2 regions of the Ligilactobacillus faecis genome follow, and region 2 is predicted to be linked to the other one. Evidence: a T-box and tRNA genes for the amino acid it is inferred to sense, from the RefSeq annotation. Region 2 holds a T-box; the other holds one or more tRNA genes.

Region 1 (4,436 bases), 1.0 Mb from region 2:
CCAATAATATAAATCTTTTGACTCCTAACCTAGTCAATATTTCTGCAATATTTCCACCGATTCCCCCCATACCTACAATCAATACTTCTTTTTGAGATAATTGCTGTTGATACTTAACTGGGTCAGTATTCTCAGAAATATCGATCCACTCAAAGAAATTAATATTTCTAGAATACTTATCATCGTTATACTGATTATTTGTGAGTAAACCCTTCTTAGCCCACTTTTTAACAGTATTTAACTCATCCAAAGTATACTTATCAATATCATTAGTATCGTACCTATCTAGTTTTTTTACTAGCTCTTCATTCTTTTTAGTGTATGGTAATGATCTAACTAAAGATTCATTACCATATCCAAAGACAATTTTATCTTCCGCAACATATGGTTGCAAAGTCCTTTTCATTTTCATAAATCCTCTCCCCTTGTAACACAATCTTAATAAAGGTCTTTAATCAAAATGATCAAAGACCCTCTATAAATTATCTGCTACCAACGCGGAAGCCAACCGGTGGTAGACTACTATGTTTTGGTGCAGGTAGCCTTGACGACATATATATCACCTCGCTTTATTTAAGTTAGGCTAAGTATATTCTCATACAACATAAGTGTCAATATTTATTTTAGAAATAAATTAATTTAGTGTTATTTTTATTTATTGTATAAATAAAAAACGCTCAAACGCAATTAACCACGTTTGAGCGAGTAAAAAAATTTAATTTTCTTGGTAATGACTCAGATCAAGCAACAAACTACCATAGGCTAAACCAGCCCCAAAGCCTGTCAGTAAAGCTGTCTTTGGTCTTTGTCCTGCTTTAAGTGCTTGAGCTAACGCTAACGGGATCCCAACCGAAGAAGTATTGCCAACTTGATCAACATTGATCGCAAATCTATCTAGAGGTAATTCTAAATGATTCGCGATCTTCTCGATCAAACGTAAATTAGCTTGATGCGTCACGACTAGGTCAAGATCTTGTGGTCTCAGACCTTGGGCTTGTAAAAATTCATCGATATGAGCTAAAACAGTCGTCGTCACAAATTCAAACACAGCCCGCCCATCTTGGTAAAAAGCATCCACCTGTGGATAATTCGATGCCGCAACTTGAGTCAGTGGCGCCACCCGTCCACTGTGGATAACTTCACTATTGCCTGCAGTACACAATTTTTCAGCTAAGATCTCATCTTGAGCTTGACTAGCTTCAATGATCACGCCTGCTGCCCCATCCCCAAAGAAGACAGCCGAGGTCCGGTCAGTAAAGTCCATCATTTTCGAATTTGTTTCTGCGCTAATGATCATTACTTTTTGATATGCTCCTGAGCGAATAAACTTTTCACCTGTGGATAACGCGAAGATAAAACCTGCACACGCTGCCGAAAGATCATAAGCAAAAGCATTTTTAGCTTGAATATTACGTTGGACTAAAGCAGCCGTTGACGGTGTCAAAGCATCTGGGGTGATCGTTGAAACGATGATCAGATCAAGTTCTTCTGGCGCCAAGCGAGCTTCTTTCAACAACTTTTGGGCGACTTTTGTTGCTAGATCAGAGGTATTTTCTCCCAGTGCATAACGCCTTTCTTTGATCCCAGTATGTGCTACGATCCACTCATCTGAGGTCGCCATGATCTGACTCAATTCATCATTTGTCACGACTCTTTCAGGCAAATAGCCAGCACTTGCACTGATTTTTACAGCATTCATCTTCTTTAGCCTCATTTCTTGCGTGAAATTAAAAAAGAGCTGCGAATAATTCACAGCTCTTCTTTCAATGATGCGGGTAAATGGATTCGAACCATCACGAGCTCAATTGCTCACCAGATCCTTAGTCTGACGCGTCTGCCAATTCCGCCATACCCGCGACAACAGAATTAATTATAGCAGACATTTTCAGACGCTGCAACCTTTTTTAAAAATTTTTTTTGAGCAATTTGAGCTGGCCTCGACACTTACCACACCGATATTTTTGCACATCAACTCTTCGCTGCCGTAAATAATCTTGCTGACACTCGCAGCATTGATAATGATAGCGTGCTTTTTTGACAGTAGCTGGTGCAAACCGAAGACCACCGACTTTTTTTAAGAGCTGTTTAAAGTCTTGATCACGGTGACGATACCCTCTTTTTTCTAAATGTAAGTGATAATGACATAGCTCATGTTTGATCGTCCCGATCAAAACTTCTCGACTATGTTCAGTCAACATCTTTTGATTCAACTCTAGATCATGACTGCTCAAAAGATAACGCCCACCTGTCGTTTGTAACCGGGGATTGAAACGGGCTCGATGCTTGAATGGACGTTTGAAATATTTAAGTGAAAGCATCTCAACAAGTGCTTGCAGTTCTGCTTCAGTCATTTTCTGGTCCTAACATACTCAATTGGATCCGGTTACGCTTTAGATCGACTTCTTCAACATAAACAGTTACGATATCTCCAACTGCTACAACTTGACTTGGATGTTTGACAAAGTTTTTACTCAACTTCGAGATATGGACTAAACCATCTTGTTTGACGCCGATATCGACAAAAACTCCAAAGTCAACGACATTTCTGACCGTTCCTTGTAGTTGCATTTTAGGTTTGAGATCTTCTAAATGCAAAATATCTGATCGTAAAAGTGGGGCTGGCATCGTATCGCGAAATGTTCGCCCAGGTTTACTTAAACTTTGAACGATATCCGTTACAGTCTCTACCCCAGCCGCTTGTTTTTGAGCAAAAGCTTTGAGATCTAACGCTTCAAGTTGTTCTTTAGCGGTAGTCGTCCCTAACTGGTCGATAGAGAGCTTTGCTGCCACTAAAAGTTTTTGGGCTAAAGGATAACTTTCTGGATGGATGTCAGTGTTATCAAAAATATTTTTTCCTTCACTGATCCGTAAAAAACCAGCGGCCTGTTCATAAGCTTTCTTACCTAGACGGGGGACTTTCTTTAGCTCAGTCCGAGCTTCAAAACGACCATTTTCATCCCGATAAGCTACGATATTTTGCGCAGTCGTTTTATTTAAGCCTGAGATATGCTGAAGCAAGGCTGCACTAGCTGTATTTAAATTGACACCAGCTTGATTGACTCCTGTTTCGATCACAGTTGCCAATTTTTCATCTAATTGTTTTTCTGGAAGATCGTGTTGATACTGCCCTACCCCGATTGCTTTAGGATCGATCTTGATCAGTTCTGCTAAAGGATCTTGCAAACGACGCGCAATGCTCACAGCTGAGCGCTCTTCCACGTTAAAATCTGGAAACTCTGTCCGGGCTGCTTCACTCGCAGAATAGACAGACGCCCCGGCTTCATTAACGATCACATAGTAGACTTTTGCTGGAATTTCTTCTAAAACTTGGGCAACGAAGCGCTCTGATTCACGGCTGGCAGTCCCATTTCCGATCGCGACCATCTCAACCCCATATTTTTCGATCAAGGCTTTTAAAGTTTGCTTAGCTTGGGCTTGCTTTTTTGGATCTGGCTTTTGGCCCTTAGCTTTTTCATGGGGATAAATGACTGCTTTAGCTAAAAATTTACCAGTCGGATCAACGACTGCTAATTTGCACCCAGTGCGAAAAGCCGGATCTAGACCTAAGATCGTTTTTCCTTTAAGAGGAGCTTGCATCAAAAGATGGTATAAGTTATCCCCAAAAACTGCGATCGCTTGTTTGACTGCTTTAGCAGTCAGATCACGCCGAAGCTCACGTTCGATCGCAGGGAAAATAAAGCGTTTATAGGCATCCGTATAAGCTTTTTCAACATAAGCAACACTTGGTCCTTGTTTTTGACCGATCAGCTGTGAATGGAAATACCGTAAAACATAGCCATCATCAACCACTAAGCTAACTTTTAAAACACCTGCCTTTTCACCACGATCAAGCGCTAAGATCCGGTGATCTAAGATCGAACTGATAGCTTCTTCAAAAGCGTAATAGTCTTGATAAACACGAGTTTCATCTTTTACTTGATCTTTTAATTTACTTTCGAGATACCCTTTTTTCTGAGCATGCCGGCGCACAAAAGCACGTAAAGGGGCACTTTCACCAAACGCTTCTGCTAAGATCTCATGCGCTCCTGCTAACGCTTTTTCTTCGTCAGCGACGCCTTTAGCTTTCGCAACATATTTTTGGGCTTTACTGAACACGTCTTCAGTATCAAATTTTAAAAGTTCTTTAGCTAAGCCAGCTAAACCTTGTTCTTTAGCGATCTGAGCCTTAGTCCGCCGTTTTTGTTTAAAAGGCAAATATAGATCTTCTAACTGTTGGAGCGTTTTAGCTTCTAACAGTGCTTTTTTTAATTTAGGGGTCAACTTCTCTTGTTCTGTGATCTTTGCCACAATATCGGTCCGCTTTTTCTCGAGCTTTTCTGTTTGCTCATAGACCGTTTTGATCTCACGCAGTTCGACTTCATCTAAACTTTTAGTTGCTTCTTTACGATAACGCGCGATAAAGGGGATCGTATTTC
Region 2 (4,436 bases):
TTCAACTGCGTCTTCGGAGGTCTCGACAGTTACTACACCACAAACTGTTAATGTTCCTACAACTTATGCAAGTAACGTTCAAACATTCTTACAAAACATTGCTGGTTCTGCACAACAAGTAGCTCAACAAAGAGGTCTATATGCTTCTTTGATGATCGCACAAGCAGCACTTGAAAGTGGTTGGGGAGGAAGTTATCTTTCAACTTCTGCTTATAATTTGTTTGGAGTTAAATGGTCAGGTGCTGGTGCATATATCGAGTTGCCGACCCAAGAATATTATAATGGTTCGTACCAAACTGTTTATGATAAATTTCAACGTTATTCAAGTTATGCCGAATCATTAAATGGTTACGCTAATGTAATAACTTCTCGGTTCCCTAATTCGACTCGTGCTAATGCAGCAAATTATCAGATCGCAGCTCATAATCTTCGTAACGGAGTTTATGGTACATATGCAACTGCACCTGATTACGCTGAAAAACTGATCCGTGTGATCGAGACTTATAATTTAACAGCTTATGATATAGGTGGGCAAAGTCAAAGTACAGAAAATAATGTTCAAAGTCAACCACAACCTTCTGAGCAAGAAACACGACCCCAAACGACAGGGACTTATACAGTCAAGGCAGGCGACAACCTATATCGGATCGCATTAGCACACTCGATGAGTGTGCAAGCATTGAAGAGTTTGAATAACTTGAGTAGTAACATGATCTATGTCGGTCAAAGCTTAAAAGTCAGTGGTCAACCGCAAACATCAAACCAAAACCAAAATCAGACTCAAAGTCAACCACGACCTTCTGAGCAAGAAACACGACCACAAGCGACAGGGACTTATACAGTCAAGGCAGGCGATAACTTATATCGGATCGCATTAGCCCACTCGATGAGCGTGCAAGCATTGAAGAGTTTGAATAACTTGAGTAGTAACATGATCTATGTCGGTCAAAGCTTAAAAGTCAGTGGTCAGCCGCAAACATCAAACCAAAACCAAAATCAGACTCAAAGTCAACCACAACCTTCTGCTCAAGAAACACGACCACAAGCGACAGGAACTTATACAGTCAAGGCAGGCGATAACTTATATCGGATCGCATTAGCCCACTCGATGAGCGTGCAAGCATTGAAGAGTTTGAATAACTTGAGTAGTAACATGATCTATGTCGGTCAAAGCTTAAAAGTCAGTGGTCAACCGCAAACATCAAACCAAAACCAAAATCAGACTCAAAGTCAGCCACGACCTTCTGAGCAAGAAACACGACCACAAGCGACAGGAACTTATACAGTTAAAGCTGGTGATTCATTATATCGGATCGCACGTGAGCATAATATGAGCTTACAAGCACTAAAAACTTTGAATGGTCTGAATAGTGATCTCATTTTACCTGGTCAAACGTTAAAAACGATTGGTGAAAGTAAAGTGACTCCCAATAAAACTACTCCGACTACAAGCAATGCTCAAGTAACTTCTAATAGTGGGTACGTAGTTAAAGCTGGTGATACTTTATGGTCGATCGCTAATGCCCACAAGATGACTTTAGCTACATTAAAGCGGTTGAATAATCTAAGTTCAGATATGATCTATGTCGGTCAAAATTTAAAAGTAGCTGCTTCTAATGAAAATAAGGTTACTCAAACTTCGAGTAATTCAGCTGAATATACAGTCAAAGCTGGTGATTCGTTATGGAAGATCGCCTCAAAAAATGCTACGACAGTTGATCGGATCAAAGCTTTGAATAGTTTGTCTTCGGATCTGATCTATATTGGCCAAAAGTTAAAATTACGCTAAAATCTACTTGAATTAGTGAGTCTGTTTTGCTAGTATAAGAGTTAAATATTAGAACGCTGAGAAGGAATAGTAGGAAAGCTAAAGTTTTTAAGAGAGCATGCGGTGCTGTGAGCATGTAACTTTTCTTTTTGAACTCACCTTTGAGTTTTCTGGTGAAATGCAAGTAGGCAGAGACGGGACTTCACGTTACGAAGATAAGAGTCAACATGATTGTTGGAATAATGGGTGGTACCGCGGAATTTTTCGTCCTATATGAGAATTTATTTCTCGTATAGGTTTTTTTATTTTCAAGAAAGGATCTTTTTTCAATATGGCTTACGATCACAAAAAAATTGAATCTAAGTGGCAACGCTACTGGGATGAGCATAAAACTTTCAAAACAACAGAAGATAAAGCTAAAAAGAATTACTATGCTTTAGATATGTTTCCATATCCATCTGGCCAAGGCTTACACGTTGGGCATCCGGAAGGCTATACTGCAACAGACATTATCTCACGGATGAAGCGGATGCAAGGTTATAATGTTTTACATCCAATGGGCTGGGATGCTTTTGGGCTACCTGCTGAGCAATATGCGCTAAAGACAGGAAATTCCCCGCGTGAATTTACAAAGAAAAATATCAATAACTTTAGACGTCAGATCAAATCTTTAGGGCTTTCATACGACTGGGATCGTGAAGTAAATACGACCGATCCTGCATATTACAAATGGACTCAATGGATCTTTGAACAACTTTACAAACGTGGTCTAGCTTATGAAGCTGAGATCCCAGTCAACTGGAGTCCAGATCTTGGCACAGTTGTTGCCAACGAAGAAGTTATCGATGGAAAGACAGAACGCGGTGGATTCCCAGTTATTCGCAAGCCAATGCGCCAATGGGTCTTAAAGATCACAGCTTATGCAGATCGTCTGATCGATGATCTTGATGATCTAGACTGGCCTGAAGCGATCAAAGAACAACAAAAAAATTGGATCGGACGCTCTGTTGGGGCAACGATCGATTTTAAAGTAGCTGATAAAGAGGCTGAAATTGAAGTCTTTACCACGCGTCCAGATACACTCTTTGGAACATCAGCGATCACGATCGCACCAGAACATGAATTAGTTGAAACTTTAACAACAGCTGACCAAAAAGAAGCTGTTGAAAAATACTTAGAAGAAGTTTCTCATAAATCAGATCTTGAACGCACAGATCTGGCTAAAGATAAAACAGGTGTCTTTACAGGAAGTTATGCGATCGATCCAGTTAATGGCGCTAAAGTTCCGATCTGGATCGCAGATTATGTTTTAGCTTCTTATGGTACTGGTGCAGTCATGGTCTCAGCAGCTCATGATCCTCGTGACTGGGAATTTGCTAAAAAATATGATATCCCAATGATCCAAGTGATCGCTGGGGGCGATATCACAAAAGAAGCGTATACTGGTGAAGGAAAATATATCAATTCAGGCTTTTTAGATGGATTAGAAGATAAAGAAAAAGCTATCGAATTGATGATCGAGTGGTTAAAAGAGCATCATGTTGGCGATAAGAAAGTCAATTATCGTCTCCGAGATTGGACTTTCTCACGTCAACGTTATTGGGGCGAACCGATCCCAGTCATTCATTGGGAAGATGGCGAAACAACACTTGTTCCAGAAGATGAATTACCACTTCTTTTGCCAAAATCAAATGACATCAAACCTTCTGGAACTGGAGAAAGTCCTTTGGCTAACCTAGAAGACTGGGTCAATGTCGTTGATGAAAATGGCCGTAAAGGTCGGCGAGAAACTAACACTATGCCACAATGGGCAGGAAGTTCATGGTACTTCTTGCGTTACATTGATCCACATAATAAAGATGTCATCGCTGATCCAGAAAAATTAAAAGAGTGGTTACCAGTCGATCTATACGTTGGTGGGGCAGAACATGCTGTGTTACACCTATTGTATGCTCGCTTCTGGCATAAATTCCTTTATGATCTTGGGGTCGTGCCAACGAAAGAACCATTCCAAAAATTGGTCAACCAAGGAATGATCCTTGGAAATAACCATGAAAAGATGTCTAAATCTAAAGGGAATGTTGTTAATCCAGACGATATCGTCGAAGAATATGGCGCAGATACTTTACGTCTTTATGAAATGTTTATGGGGCCACTTGATGCTTCGATCGCTTGGAGTGAAGACGGACTAAATGGGGCCAACAAATTTGTAAATCGCGTTTGGAATCTGATCATTGACGAAGAGGGACATTTACGTGATCGGATCACAACTATCAATGACGGTGATCTTGATCTTGTTTATAATCAAACTGTCAAGAAGGTAACTGAAGATTACGAAAAGCTCCACTTTAATACAGCGATCTCACAATTGATGGTCTTAGTAAATGAATTTTACAAAGCTGAAGCACTACCGCTTGAATATGTTGAAGGACTAGTCAAATTACTGGCTCCGATCACGCCACATATGGCGGAAGAACTTTGGAACCAACTGGGACATGAAGAAAGTTTAGCGTATGCTAGTTGGCCAACATATGACGAAACGAAACTTGTTGAAGATACAGTAGAGATCGTAGTTCAGATCAACGGAAAGATCCGTCAGAGATTAAATGTTTCTCGCGATGCTACAAAAGAACAACTTGAAGAAATAGCGTTAAACGATGAAAAGGTC

What was found. The T-box of region 2 lies ahead of leuS (leucine--tRNA ligase). A T-box ahead of a tRNA ligase gene usually reads a tRNA of that ligase, here a tRNA-Leu.
Region 1: it has a tRNA-Leu gene. The T-box ahead of leuS (leucine--tRNA ligase) is inferred to sense a tRNA for this amino acid. The anticodon was not compared.

The regions. Positions count from the first base shown of each region.
Region 1 is NZ_CP123639.1:1,161,928-1,166,363, reverse strand. It holds gene QFX10_RS05550 (HesA/MoeB/ThiF family protein) at 1-412, opposite strand, end outside; gene QFX10_RS05545 (beta-ketoacyl-ACP synthase III) at 716-1,699, opposite strand; tRNA gene QFX10_RS05540 (tRNA-Leu) at 1,771-1,856, opposite strand; gene QFX10_RS05535 (SprT family protein) at 1,905-2,351, opposite strand; gene QFX10_RS05530 (Tex family protein) at 2,344-4,436, opposite strand, start outside.
Region 2 is NZ_CP123639.1:119,713-124,148, reverse strand. It holds gene QFX10_RS00550 (LysM peptidoglycan-binding domain-containing protein) at 1-1,789, shown strand, start outside; T-box leader at 1,837-2,043, shown strand; gene leuS (leucine--tRNA ligase) at 2,100-4,436, shown strand, end outside.